DNA from 2 places in the Streptomyces sp. NPDC002328 genome. Region 2 is predicted to be linked to the other one. Evidence: riboswitches for the same ligand, from Rfam matches in the RefSeq annotation. Region 2 holds a riboswitch; the other holds the start of a gene.
The links. A riboswitch is a leader RNA that binds a small molecule or an ion and turns the genes downstream of it on or off. The one in region 2 is predicted to bind glycine.
Positions count from the first base shown of each region.

Region 1 (7,198 bases), on a different contig from region 2:
CCTGCGTGAGCGCGGCTTCCGCGACCTGGAGCGGATGACGCTGATGAGCGACGGCGCCACGGTCTACGAGTGCACGTCCCCCGACGAGGTCCACGCGCTGCTCCAGGGCGGCCAAGGGGTCTTCGGCATCGCGGTGGGCGTGGTGTGGCGGGACGTGGAGAGCGCGCTGTCGCAGTTGCACGGTGAGCGGGTCGACACCGGGGAGACGCTGGTGGGGCACAACCCCGCCGACGAGCTGGCGCGGCGGCGCAACCGGGCCGTCTGACGCCTCACCCGCCCTCTGCGCCATTGTCAGTGGTGTGGTGCAGCATCGGAGGTGTGAGAAACGCGCCCACGATCCTGCATCTCGACATGGATGCCTTCTTCGCCCAGGCGGAGCAGGCGTCGAAGCCGAGCCTGCGCGGGAAGGCCGTGGTCGTGGGCGGGCTCGGGCCGCGCGGGGTGGTGGCCACCGCCTCCTACGAGGCGCGGGTCTTCGGGGTGCACTCGGCGATGCCCATGGGGCAGGCGCGCCGGCTGGCTCCCAACGCGGCGTATCTCGTGCCGCGGTTCACGTTCTACCGGTCGATCAGCGATCAGGTGATGGGGCTGCTGCGGGCGTTGTCGCCGCTGGTGGAGCCGTTGAGCCTGGACGAGGCGTTCGTCGACCTGGAGGCGGGCGGGGCGGCCTGGGACGGCGAGTCGGCACAGCGGGCCGGGGTGCGGCTGCGCGCGGACATACGGGCTGTCACGGGGCTCACCGGGTCGGTGGGGCTGGCCGCCTCCAAGATGCTCGCGAAGATCGCCTCGGAGCAGGCCAAGCCGGACGGGCTGGTGCTGATCGAGCCGGGCACCGAGCGGGCGCTGCTCGGGCCGATGTCCGTGCGGACGCTGCCCGGGGTCGGCCCGGCGACCGGCGACCACCTCAGACGGGCGGGGATCACCACGGTCGACGAACTCGCCGAGGCGGGCGAGGACGAGCTCGTGCGGCTGCTGGGCAAGGCGCACGGACACGCCCTGTACGCGATGGCGCTGGCGCGCGACGATCGGCCCGTGGTGGCTGAGCGGGAGACCAAGTCGGTGTCCGTGGAGGACACCTACGACGTGGACATCCATGACCGTCTGCGGGTGGGGCTGGAGGTGGCGCGGCTGGCGGACCGGTGTGTGCGCAGACTGCGGGGGGCCGGGCTGTCGGGGCGGACGATCGTGCTGAAGGTGCGGCGCTACGACTTCTCCACGCTCACCCGGTCCGAGACCCTGCGCGGGCCCACGGACGATCCCGGGGTGGTGCGGGAAGCGGCGGCGCGGCTGCTGGACTCGGTGGACACGACGGGCGGGGTGCGGCTGCTCGGGGTGGGCGTCAGCGGGCTGGCGGACTTCACTCAGGAGGACCTGTTCGCGCAGGCCGCGGGGGAGCGGGCGGCCGTGCCCGATGAGGAGCCGCAGCCGGTCGAGCCCGCCGGGCGGGAGGAGACGCCGGCCGAGCACCTGTGGCGGCCGGGGCACGACGTGCGGCACGCGGAGCTCGGTCACGGCTGGGTGCAGGGCAGCGGTCTGGGCCGGGTCACCGTGCGCTTCGAGACACCCGACTCGCCCGTGGGCCGGGTACGGACGTTCCGCACCGACGACCCCGCCCTGGAGCCGGCGGACCCGCTGCCGCTGGTGAAAGCCGATCCGCGCGCGGAACCCGGCCCCTGCCCGGCCCCGACGTCACCCGGCGCTCCCGCGCCCCACGACCGCGTCGGGCCGGACGCCGGGGACGGTCCGGATCAGGTCTCGTCCGTGCCCGCCAGCCTGCCGAAGTCGTGGTCGGGCAGCGGGGGAGGGGCGGCCACATCGAGGCCGTAGTGGTGGTAGAGCTGGAGTTCCTGCTCCGGGGAGAGGTGGCGGCCCACGCCGAAGTCGGGGGCGTCCTTGATGAGGGAGCGCTCGAAGGGGACGCGCAGCGCGCCCTCGACCAGCTCGCTGGGCTCCAGGGGGACGAAGGCGTCCCGCGAGAACAGGCCGGTGCGTATCGCGGCCCATTCCGGGACGCCGGTGGCGTCGTCGAGGTAGACCTCGTCCACCGTGCCGATCTTGGCGCCGTCGCGGTCGAACGCCTTGCGGCCGATCAGGTTGCGTGGATCGATGTCGGTCTGCACGGGGCCCTCCACATGGTCGCACCTCATCCGTAAGCACTACAAAAGAGCACATCGGGACCGGCGGCCACTCGAAAGGAGGGGGCGTTGACCCCGCTGGTAGTCTGGCAACGGCTGCTGACCCCGTGCGGGAGAGTCCTCCGGACACCATCGGAGGCGCCGAAGGAGCAAATCCTCCCCGGAATCTCTCAGGCCCCTGTACCGCACGGACGAGGTCACTCTGGAAAGCAGAGCGGTGGCGGAAGCCTCCGCTCTCACCGACGGTGAAAGCCGGGCTCCCTCGGGCGGCCGGTGAAGCTCTCAGGTTGAGATGACAGAGGGGGAGGCCGTCCGGGTACCCGCGCCAGTGGTGCCCCTCGAAGGTCGCGTCAGACCAGGAGGCCTCCGCAATGACCGCCCATCGCATTCCGCTCTCCGACCTCGAACAGGGAATCCCCTTCGAGCAGCGCCACATCGGCCCCGACCAGGAAGCGCGGGCCAAGATGCTCGCCCAGGTCGGATACGGCTCCCTGGACGAGCTGACCGCCGCCTCGGTCCCGGATGTGATCAAGAACGCCGGCGCGCTGGCCCTGCCGGGCGCGCGCACCGAGGCCGAGGTGCTGGCCGAGCTGCGCTCGCTCGCCGACCGCAACCAGGTCCTCGACTCGATGATCGGGCTCGGCTACTACGGCACGTTCACGCCGCCCGTCATCCTGCGCAACGTCATGGAGAACCCGTCCTGGTACACGGCCTACACGCCGTACCAGCCGGAGATCTCCCAGGGGCGGCTGGAAGCGCTGCTGAACTTCCAGACCATGGTCGCCGACCTCACCGGGCTGCCCACCTCCGGCGCCTCGCTGCTCGACGAGGGGACGGCCGCCGCCGAGGCGATGGCGCTCTCCCGGCGCATGGGGAAGAACAAGAAGGGCCTCTTCCTGATCGACGCGGACGTGCTGCCGCAGACGATCGCCGTGATCGAGACCCGCGCCGAGCCGACCGGCGTCGAGGTGGTCGTCGCCGACCTCGCCGACGGCATCCCCGCCGACATCGCCGAGCGTGAGATCAACGGCGTGCTGCTCCAGTACCCGGGCGCCTCCGGCGTCGTGCGGGACGTCAAGCCCGTGATCGACCAGGCGCACGGGCTGGGGGCGCTCGTCATCGTCGCCGCCGACCTGCTCGCGCTGACGCTGCTGACCTCGCCCGGCGAGCTGGGCGCGGACATCGCGGTCGGCACGACGCAGCGGTTCGGGGTGCCGATGGGCTTCGGCGGGCCGCACGCAGGCTACATGGCCGTCGGGGAGAAGTACGCGCGCAGCCTGCCCGGGCGGCTCGTAGGCGTCTCCGTCGACGCGGACGGCGACAAGGCGTACCGGCTGGCGCTGCAGACGCGTGAGCAGCACATCCGGCGCGAGAAGGCGACCAGCAACATCTGCACGGCGCAGGTCCTGCTCGCCGTCATGGCCGGGATGTACGCCGTCTACCACGGCCCCGACGGGCTGCGGGCGATCGCGCGGCGGACGCACCGGTACGCGACGATCCTCGCCGCGGGGCTGACGGCCGGCGGGGCCGAGGTGGTGCACGGCTCGTACTTCGACACGCTGACCGTCCGGGTGCCGGGCCGGGCCGCCGAGGTCGTCGCCGCCGCGCGGGGCAACGGCGTCAACCTGCGCCTCGTCGACGCCGACCAGGTGTCGATCGCCTGCGACGAGACCACCGGGCGCGCCCAGATCGGCGCCGTCTGGGCCGCCTTCGGCACGGAGGGCGACATCGCGGCGCTGGACGCGGTCACCGAGGACACCCTGCCCGCCGGGCTCCTGCGCACCGACGAGATCCTGGCGCACCCCGTCTTCCACCAGCACCGCTCCGAGACGGCGATGCTGCGCTACCTGCGCCGGCTGGCCGACCGGGACTACGCGCTCGACCGGGGCATGATCCCGCTGGGCTCCTGCACCATGAAGCTCAACGCCACCACCGAGATGGAGCCGGTCACCTGGCCCGAGTTCGGGCAGCTGCACCCGTTCGCGCCCGCCGAGCAGGCGCAGGGCTACCTCACGCTCATCCGCGAGCTGGAGGAGGGGCTCGCCGAGGTCACCGGCTACGACAAGGTGTCCCTCCAGCCCAACGCCGGCTCGCAGGGCGAGCTGGCCGGGCTGCTCGCCGTCCGCGGGTACCACCGCGCCAACGGGGACGAGCAGCGCACGGTGTGCCTGATCCCGTCGTCCGCGCACGGGACGAACGCCGCGAGCGCCGTGATGGCCGGCATGAAGGTCGTCGTCGTGAACACCGCCGAGGACGGCGAGGTCGACGTCGAGGACCTGCGGGCGAAGATCGAAAAGCACCGCGACGAGCTGTCGGTGCTGATGATCACCTACCCGTCGACGCACGGCGTGTTCGAGGAGCACGTCGCCGACATCTGCGCGCAGGTGCACGAGGCCGGCGGTCAGGTGTACGTGGACGGCGCCAACCTCAACGCGCTCGTCGGGCTCGCCAAGCCGGGGCACTTCGGCGGTGACGTCTCGCACCTCAACCTGCACAAGACGTTCTGCATCCCGCACGGCGGCGGCGGTCCCGGCGTCGGACCGGTGGCCGTGCGCTCGCACCTCGCGCCGTACCTGCCGAACCACCCGCTCCAGCCCGCCGCCGGGCCCGAGACGGGCGTCGGGCCGATCTCGGCCGCGCCCTGGGGCTCCGCGGGGATCCTGCCGATCTCGTGGGCGTACGTGCGGCTCATGGGCGGTGAGGGGCTCAAGCGCGCCACGCAGGTGGCGGTGCTCAGCGCCAACTACATCGCCAAGCGGCTCGAACCGCACTACCCCGTGCTCTACACCGGGCCCGGCGGGCTCGTCGCGCACGAGTGCATCATCGATCTGCGGCCGCTGACGAAGGCGACCGGGGTGAGCGTCGACGACGTGGCGAAGCGGCTCATCGACTACGGCTTCCACGCGCCGACGATGTCGTTCCCGGTGGCCGGGACGCTGATGATCGAGCCGACCGAGTCCGAGGACCTGACCGAGGTGGACCGCTTCTGCGAGGCGATGATCGCCATCCGCGCGGAGATCGAGAAGGTCGGGTCGGGCGAGTGGCCGGCCGAGGACAACCCGCTGCGCAACGCGCCGCACACCGCCGCCGCGCTCGGCGGGGAGTGGGAGCACGCGTACACGCGTGAGGAGGCCGTCTTCCCGGCCGGGGTGTCCGTCGCCGACAAGTACTGGCCGCCGGTGCGCCGCATCGACCAGGCCTTCGGCGACCGCAACCTGGTGTGCTCCTGCCCGCCGCTGGACGCGTACCAGGACTGACGCGAGGCCGGCGACGCACGGCCGCCTGTCGAGGGCTCCCGTCCGATCCACCGATGCGGACGGGAGCCCTCGGCGCGCCGGGGCCGATCTCGCCTCGACTCCGGCCGGCCTCCGGTCCGATCCCGGCTCGACCCAGCTCGGCGCACGGTCCGATCGCGGATCTGGCGCGGCTCGATCCGGGTGGGGCCCGGTCCGATTCTGGTCGGCTCCCGGTCCGGTCGCGGCTCGGTCCGGCTCGATCCCGCTCGGCTTCCGGGCCGGTCGCGGCTCGATCCGGGTGGGGCCCGGTCCGTTCTCGGTCCGATTTCCGCCGGCTTCCGGGCTGGTCTCAGTCCGTCGTCAAGGAGACTTCGGTCGACTTGATGAGGGCGACGGCCTCGGTGCCGGTTGTCAGGGTGAGGTCCTCTACGGCCTCTCGGGTGATGACCGCGAGCAGTTCGCCGCCCTCGATGGACAGCCGGACGGAGGCCATTGCGCCGCCGACGGCGACGTCGGTGACCGTGCCGGGGAGCCGGTTGCGGATCGACAGTCGCTCGACCGGGCCGGTGGCGACGGCGACCTCCGTCGCCTTCACCAGGGCGCGGACGGCGGAGCCCGGGGCGAGACCGAGTTCGGTCACGGCCTCCCGGGTGATCGCCGCGGTGACGGACTGGCCGCCGGTGAGACGGATCCCGACGGTGGCCATCACCTCGCCGGGGGCGACGGCGGTGACGGTGCCGGGGAGCTGGTTGCGGATGCTCAGGGTCATGGGCACCCACGGTAGGGCTCGGGCAGCCTCACGCCGCCTATGCCGGGTATGCGTGTGTCTGTGCCGCTTTCAGGGTCGCCCAGACCGTCGCGCCCGGGTGCAGGTCCAGCTCCGCCGCGGCGACCGTCGTGAGGTCGGCGGCCAGGGCCAGCTCGCCGGTGAGGTCGGCGCGGATCTGGTCGCCGTGGGTCTCCAGACCGGCGACCTCGCAGCGCCACAGGTTGCGGGCGCTGGACCCGGAGGGGCGGTCGCGGTGGAGGGTGACCGCGCTCGGCGGGAAAGCGACGAAGACCGGTCCGGAGAGGTCTTCCGTCGTCGTCACGGCGGGGCCCGCGTCGAGGTGGACCGTGTGGCCGTCGGCCCGGCCGCGGTAGAGGTTCAGTCCGACGAGCTGCGCGATGTACTCGGTGCGCGGATGGCGGGCGATGTCGGCCGGTGCGCCCTCCTGGACGACTCGGCCGTGCTCGACGACGACCAGCCGGTCCGCGAGGACCATGGCGTCGAGCGGATCATGGGTGACGAGGACGGCGACGGCCTCGAACGCGGCCAGATGGCGGCGGAGTTGGGCGCGCACCTCCAGGCGGGTGCGCGCGTCCAGCGCGGCGAGCGGCTCGTCGAGCAGCAGCAGCCGGGGGTGGGTGGCGAGGGCGCGGGCGAGGGCGACGCGCTGCGCCTGGCCGCCGGACAGTCGGCGGGGCTTGGCGCCGGCGTGCTCGGCGAGGCCCATCCGCTCCAGCCACGCGGCGGCCTGGACGCGGGCCTGCGCCTTGGTCGCGCCGTGGCAGCGCGGGCCGAAGGCCACGTTGTCCAGCGCGGTCAGATGCGGGAAGAGCAGATAGTCCTGGAAGACCACGCCGACGGGCCGGGACTCCGGCGGTGTGCGCTCCAACTCCTGGCCGTCCAGCCGCAGATGACCCTCGGACAGCGGGACGAGACCGGCCAGGGCGCGCAGGGCCGTCGTCTTCCCGGCGCCGTTGGGGCCGAGCAGGGCGACCACGTCGCCGGGGGCGGCGGTGAGGGCGACGTCGAGGCGGAAGGAGCCGCGGTCGACGACCAGC
Region 1 covers NZ_JBIARQ010000016.1:172,880-180,077, reverse strand. Annotated here, with positions in the region: gene ACFYX4_RS31800 (MerR family transcriptional regulator) at 1-265, shown strand, start outside; gene ACFYX4_RS31795 (DNA polymerase IV) at 319-1,827, shown strand; gene ACFYX4_RS31790 (PRC-barrel domain-containing protein) at 1,749-2,120, opposite strand; glycine riboswitch at 2,236-2,331, shown strand; gene gcvP (aminomethyl-transferring glycine dehydrogenase) at 2,507-5,392, shown strand; gene ACFYX4_RS31780 (molybdopterin-binding protein) at 5,721-6,140, opposite strand; gene ACFYX4_RS31775 (ABC transporter ATP-binding protein) at 6,178-7,198, opposite strand, start outside.
Region 1: it holds a riboswitch for glycine, as region 2 does, so the genes downstream of both, gcvP (aminomethyl-transferring glycine dehydrogenase) here and gcvT (glycine cleavage system aminomethyltransferase GcvT) in region 2, are expected to answer to the same signal.

Region 2 (7,198 bases):
GCGGCTTGACGCCCACGCCCAGGAAGCTGAGCGCGGCCTCGGTGAGGATGTTGGTGGGGATCATCATCGTGGTGTAGACGACGATCGGGGCCACGAGGTTGGGCAGCAGCTCCTTGAACAGGATGTACAGCCGTCCGGCGCCCAGCGAGCGGGCGGCCTCGACGTACTCGCGCTCACGCAGCGAGAGCGTCTGGCCGCGCACCACTCGCCCGATGTAGGGCCAGCCGAAGAATCCGATGACGAGGATCATCACGAAGACGCGCACGTTGGAGCCGGTGAGACCCATCAGGTTGCTCGGCATGACGGAGACCAGCGCGATGATGAACAGCAGCTGGGGGAAGGCGAGCAGGCCGTCCATCACCCGGCTGATGAGGGAGTCGACCCAGCCGCCGAAGAAGCCGGCGAGGATGCCGAGCACCGTTCCGAGGATCACGGCGACGACGGCGGACAGGAAGCCGACCAGCAGCGAGATGCGGGCGCCGTAGAGGATGCGGGCGAAGATGTCGCGGCCGTTGACCGGTTCGACGCCGAGCAGGTGCTCGCCGCTGATGCCGCCGAGGGTGCCCGTGGGGGTGCCGAACAGCGGGTCGATGAGGTCCTCGTGATACTCGTTCGGGTCCTGCCCGAGCGCGCCGGTGATGACCGGGGCGAGCAGCGCGATCACGACGAGGAAGAGCACGATGATGCCGCCCGTCAGCGCGAGCTTGTCCCTCTTCAGGCGCTCCCAGGCGATCCGGCCGAGGGAACGACCCTGTACGGCCTTCGTGTTGGACGCGGCGACCGCCGCTTCCTCGACCGGGCTCGGGGCCGCTTCCGCGGTCGGCTCGTGCAATGGTGCCGTCATCTGGCAGGGACCCCTCTCAACCGGCGGTAGCCGGCCCGCACTTGCCGCTGTAGCGGCGTGATCAGTCCGTTCGTGTGCAGGGGTGAAGCACCCCTGGTGCGGGAGTCTTCAACGCTTTGGCGATCTGTTGCCAGACTTGGCAGGAAAAGGATGCGTAAACGTGATGCGGTCAGGTGGATTCCGTTATCCGGACGGTGGGTAATGGCTGCCGGACGCGGACGTGTTGGGGCATTTGCTCAGCAAAACGGACCAACTGCCGCTATCTACGCGCGAAGACGACCGGTGCCTTACGCGGCTGGGGAACGCTGAGTGAGGGCCCGGACGCCAAGATCAGAAGCGGCCGGCGGGCGGGTAGCCGTAGCCGGCCACGGGCGCCTGAGCCGGGGCGGCGGGGGCGGGGGCGTGGGCCTCACGGTCGTAGAAGGGGCGGGCGTGGGCCCGCATCCACATCACGATCGGGTCGTGGTCGTCGCTCATGGAGACCGTCGACACCGGCAGCCCTTCCGGCACCGCGCCGATCGACTGCTGCATCATCGCCCGCACCGCGTCCACGGCCGGCGGGGAGGTGTCGTACACGTCCAGGCCGATGACCAGGTACGGCGCGCCCAGGGCGGGCTGGACCCAGGCGCGGCGCAGTGAGCGCAACGCCGGTGTGCGGTGGGCGTTCTGCGCGAGGAGGGCGTAGAACTGCGGGACCTCGACGCCCGGTTCGGACAGCCGCAGGGGGCCGGCGGGCTGGCGGTCCAGGCCGGTGGCGATGCGGCGCAGGTCGAGCCAGGGGATGCCGACGCCGCCGCCGGGGGCGTGCGGGTTCAGCCAGAGGCCGTAGTGGTCGGGGTAGAGCGTGCGGGCCACGTCCAGGCCGTCGATGACCTCGTACGATCTGTTCCAGCCGCTCGCCGAGAGCTCCTGGGCGGAGGTGACGCAGGGGGCGTAGCCGTGGCCCTCGACCTCCATCGTGCCGTACTGGGCGTCCGGGGAGCCGGCCTGGCCCTGCCACAGCAGCATCCAGACCTGGCCGGCCGTCGGGGTGGCGAGCGCGCGCAGGAGCGCCTCGTAGGCGTCGTAGCGCCCGGGCGTCACCTGGCGCAGCATGTGCTCGACCTGCCCGGCCGCGATGCCGCTGGCGCTCACCTGTACCGCCCCTTCGATTGGTTGGCCGCGTTGCGTGGTCCAGCTTAGGTGGCTTCGCCGACAACGGGTGCCCATGGAGTGTCGAGTTGTTCGCCGTCCGCGGCTGCGGGTTGTGGGGGCTGGGCGCGCAGTTCCCCGCGCCCCTGGGGTCGGGCCGGGCGCCCTGGGTGGAAGGGGGCCCTTCGGTCGGGGGTCAGCGGGTGTAGAAGGGGCGGACGGATTCCTTCAGCCAGCGGGCCACCGGGTCGGCCGTCACGTCGAGGAGGACCAGGTTGACCGGCCAGTTGGCGGGGGCGCGGGTGAGGGCGCGGCCGAGGGCCTCCAGGGGGAGGGCCCTCAGGTCGCCCTCCCACTGGGAGAGTTCGACGCCGACGAACATCACCGGGGCCGCCGTCTCGATGGCGGCGAGGCAGCGGCGGGCGGTGACGACCACGCCCGTCGCCTCGAACTCGGCCGAGGCGGCGGACAGGAAGTCGATCGGGTCGTCCTGCCAGTCCGGCTCGAAGAGGCGGACCCGGCCGCCGGCGGCGGGGCCGTCCAGCGGGGTGCGGCCGGCCCGGCACAGCTCGGCGACGGCCGGCGGGGGCAGCGGGACGCCGACCACGCCCTCCGGGTTCACCGCGATGCCCACCTGCGGCGGCAGCCCCCGCGCGAACTCCACCGCCGGCGCGATCGTGTACGCCATGTGCGGGCCGACGACCTGGCGGAACTGCTCCTCTGAGCTGAAGACGGGCACGTAGACCTGGCCGTCGAGCTCCAGCGTGGGCAGGTCCAGCGGGCCGCTGTGCGGGCCGCCGCCGCTGGGCAGCGGGATCCACACGAAGCTCCGGCCCAGCACCTCCACGATCCGCCCGCCGGCCCCCGGCACGCCGAGGGACGCGGACAGCGCCTCCTCCAGCTCGTTGCCGGGCCAACCGCCGTGCGAAGGGGGGTGCGCCTGTGCCGGGAAACCCGCGGAGAAGTCCGCCGGGAAGTCCGCCGGGGGGAATTCCATCTGCCTACCGCCGCCTGCCGAGAACCACTGGTGCAGAAAGGCTAGCGGCAACGGCCGTCCCGTCCAGATCCAGGCGCACCCCGGGGCTCAGCCGGTGAAGCCGACGCGGCGCAGGGTGTCCGCCGCGTCGCGGTCCAGCAGGATCGCCGAGCCGCAGCCGGAGGGCAGCCGCCCTTTCTCCACCGCCCGCAGCAGCCGGGACGCGGCCCGGCGGTGCCGCAGGAACGCGTACCGGGAGACGCCCCGCCCCCGCTCCCGCTGCCCCTCCAGCGCCGTGTCCACGGTCACGTCGAGCAGCAGCAGATGCAGCATGCCCCCGCGCCGGCGGGCCTCCCGGGCCAGCCAGTCCCGCACCCACGCCTGCGTGCCGCAGTCGTGCACCACGACCCCCTTGCCCGACCGCAGCGCCCGCCACAGCCCCGCGTAGTGGGCCAGCCGGACGAGCGGCCGGTAGAGGGCGTACGGCAGCGCCCGCGGCATCCGCGCGTCCCAGCGGTCACGGGTGTCCTGGGAGTCGATGCGGACGCCCTTCACGGCACGTTTCATCAGCGTGGACTTGCCGCTGCCCGGCAGACCGGTGACCACCACCAGGTCCCGGGGCCCGAACAGCAGCCCGTGCGGGCTGTGCCCGGCGCGGGCGCGCAGGTCGCGGACGACGGGGGCGGGCCGGGTGCCGCACGCCCCCCGGACCGGCGTCGCCGGCTGGGCCGGCAGCCCGATCGCCGTGGTGGTCGCGTACGCCGAGGTCGTCGCGTACGTCGAGGTCCTGTTCACCGTGATCGTCCTCCCCTGGGGTCAGACAAGTCTTCTCCCCATCGAGCGTAAAGAGAAGGTAATGCGCGGTGTCTTCCGTTTTCGTGCGCGTACCGCCACAAGCCGGTTACAGACGGGGCCTGCCCCGACCGGGGCGTGCCGTGCAATGATGGCCGCGCCAACTGCATACCGGCCGTTTGAATCCGCGCGGGAGAGTTCCCAGCGGCGCTTCCCGCAAGCGCCGGGCTGGGGCGCCGAAGGAGCAAGTCCCTCCCTTGAATCTCTCAGGCCCCGTTACCGCGCGGGCGAGGCACATCTGAAAAGCGGGCCGGCCCCTGTCCGGGGGCGGCTCCACCCAAGGTGCAAGCCACTGACCGTCCCGTTCACGGACGGGCTTCATGGCGAACCTCTCAGGTTCCGATGACAGATGGGGAGGAACGACCTCACAGTCATGCCTTGGGAGACGAACGCCCGATGAGCAGTACCCCGCTCCGCCATACCGCCCTCGACGCCCTGCACCGCTCGCTCGGCGCGACCATGACCGACTTCGCCGGCTGGGACATGCCCCTGCGCTACGGCTCCGAGCGCGACGAGCACCTCGCCGTGCGCACCAAGGCCGGCCTGTTCGACCTCTCGCACATGGGCGAGATCACGGTGACCGGACCGCAGGCCGCGGCCCTCTTGAACTACGCCCTCGTGGGCAACATCGGGACCGTCGGCGTCGGCCGTGCCCGCTACACCATGATCTGCCGCGAGGACGGCGGCATCCTCGACGACCTGATCGTCTACCGGCTCCAAGAGACCGAGTACATGGTCGTCGCCAACGCCTCCAACGCCCAGGTCGTCCTCGACGCACTCGTCGAGCGCTCCGCCGGCTTCGACGCCGAGGTGCGCGACGACCGGGACGCGTACGCGCTGATCGCCGTGCAGGGCCCCGAGTCCCCCGGCATCGTGAAGTCCCTCACCGATGCCGACCTCGACGGCCTGAAGTACTACGCCGGGCTGCCCGGCACGGTCGCCGGCGTCCCGGCGCTGATCGCCCGCACCGGCTACACCGGCGAGGACGGCTTCGAGCTGTTCGTGAAGCCGGAGCACGCGGTCGAGCTGTGGCAGGCGCTGACCAAGGCCGGCGAGGGCGTCGGTCTGATCCCCTGCGGTCTGTCCTGCCGGGACACGCTGCGCCTGGAGGCGGGGATGCCGCTGTACGGGCATGAGCTGTCGACCTCGCTCACCCCCTTCGACGCCGGGCTCGGCCGGGTGGTGAAGTTCGAGAAGGAGGGCGACTTTGTGGGGCGCCAGGCGCTGCGCGAGGCCCTCGAGAACCTCAACCACGACATTCCGCGCGTCCTCGTCGGCCTGATCGCCGAGGGCCGCCGGGTCCCCCGCGCCGGGTACGCCGTGGTCGCCGACGGCCAGGTGATCGGCGAGGTCACCTCCGGCGCCCCCTCCCCCACCCTGGGCAAGCCGATCGCGATGGCGTACGTCGACGCCGCGCACGCCGTTCCGGGCGCCGCGGGCATCGGCGTGGACATCCGGGGCAGCCACGAACCGTACGAGGTCGTGGCGCTGCCGTTCTACAAGCGCCAGAAGTAGACACTGGGCGCGGTGCTTCGCCCCACGGCGTGACCCTGCGCACATTTCCGCTGCTCACGTGCGTTCCGAGCAGGTCCCCCTTCACCAGCACTCCCCCGCGTACAGGAGAATTCAGGCCATGAGCAACCCGCAGCAGCTGCGCTACAGCAAGGAGCACGAGTGGCTGTCGGGCGCCGAGGACGGCGTCTCGACGGTCGGCATCACGGAGCACGCGGCCAACGCGCTCGGCGACGTGGTCTTCGTCCAGCTCCCCGAGGTCGGCGACACGGTCACCGCGGGCGAGTCCTGCGGCGAGCTGGAGTCGACCAAGTCGGTCAGCGAGCTGTACTCGCCGGTCGACGGGGAGATCGTCGAGGTCAACCAGGACGTCGCCGACGACCCGTCGCTGGTGAACTCCGCCCCCTTCGAGGGCGGGTGGCTGTTCAAGGTACGCGTCGCGGGCGAGCAGGAGGAGCTGCTGTCCGCCGACGAGTACACCGCCTACACCGCCGGCTGAGGAGTCGTAGACGCATGTCTGTCCTGAACACGCCCCTGCACGAGCTCGACCCGGAGGTCGCCGCGGCGGTCGACGCCGAGCTGCGCCGTCAGCAGTCCACGCTGGAGATGATCGCCTCGGAGAACTTCGCTCCGCTCGCGGTCATGGAGGCGCAGGGCTCGGTCCTGACCAACAAGTACGCCGAGGGCTACCCGGGCCGCCGCTACTACGGCGGCTGCGAGCACGTCGACGTCGCCGAGCAGATCGCGATCGACCGGATCAAGGACCTGTTCGGCGCCGAGTACGCCAACGTCCAGCCGCACTCGGGCGCCTCCGCCAACCAGGCCGCCCTGTTCGCGCTGGCCCAGCCCGGCGACACCATCCTGGGCCTGGACCTGGCGCACGGCGGTCACCTCACGCACGGGATGCGGCTGAACTTCTCGGGCAAGCAGTTCGACGTGGTCGCGTACCACGTGGACCCGGCGACCGGTCTCGTCGACATGGCCGAGGTGGAGAAGCTCGCCAAGGAGCACCGCCCGAAGGTGATCATCGCGGGCTGGTCGGCGTACCCGCGTCAGCTGGACTTCGCCGAGTTCCGCCGGATCGCGGACGAGGTCGAGGCGTACCTGTGGGTGGACATGGCGCACTTCGCGGGCCTGGTCGCCGCGGGGCTGCACCCCAACCCGGTCGAGCACGCGCACGTCGTCACCTCCACCACGCACAAGACGCTGGGCGGCCCGCGCGGCGGGATCATCCTCGCCAAGAAGGAGTTCGCGAAGAAGCTGAACTCGTCCGTCTTCCCGGGCTTCCAGGGCGGCCCCCTGGAGCACGTGATCGCGGCGAAGGCGGTCTCCTTCAAGGTCGCGGCCGGCGAGGAGTTCAAGGAGCGCCAGCGGCGTACGGTGGAGGGCGCCCGCGTCCTCGCCGAGCGGCTGACCGCCGCCGACGCCCGTGATGCCGGGATCAACGTCCTGTCCGGCGGCACGGACGTGCATCTGATCCTCGTCGACCTGCGCGAGTCGGAGCTCGACGGCCAGCAGGCCGAGGACCGTCTGCACGAGGTCGGCATCACGGTCAACCGCAACGCCGTCCCGAACGACCCGCGCCCCCCGATGGTCACCTCGGGTCTGCGGATCGGCACGCCGGCCCTGGCCACCCGCGGCTTCACGGCCGAGGACTTCGCCGAGGTCGCCGACGTGATCGCGCTGACACTGAAGCCCGCCTACGACGCCGAGGCGCTGAAGGCCCGGGTCGTCGCCCTGGCCGAGAAGCACCCGCTGTACCCCGGTCTGGGCAAGTAGTTCCGTAGTTTCCGTTTTCCGGCGGACGCCCCGCACACACGTACACGTACACGTACACGGGTGGGCGGGGCACCCGGCGGAAGACTTCTGCACCACCCCGTATG
Region 2 covers NZ_JBIARQ010000010.1:46,027-53,224, reverse strand. Annotated here, with positions in the region: gene ACFYX4_RS24230 (ABC transporter permease) at 1-844, opposite strand, end outside; gene ACFYX4_RS24225 (enhanced serine sensitivity protein SseB C-terminal domain-containing protein) at 1,175-1,978, opposite strand; gene ACFYX4_RS24220 (enhanced serine sensitivity protein SseB) at 2,172-2,972, opposite strand; gene ACFYX4_RS24215 (AAA family ATPase) at 3,060-3,752, opposite strand; glycine riboswitch at 3,924-4,035, shown strand; gene gcvT (glycine cleavage system aminomethyltransferase GcvT) at 4,200-5,318, shown strand; gene gcvH (glycine cleavage system protein GcvH) at 5,437-5,814, shown strand; gene glyA (serine hydroxymethyltransferase) at 5,829-7,094, shown strand.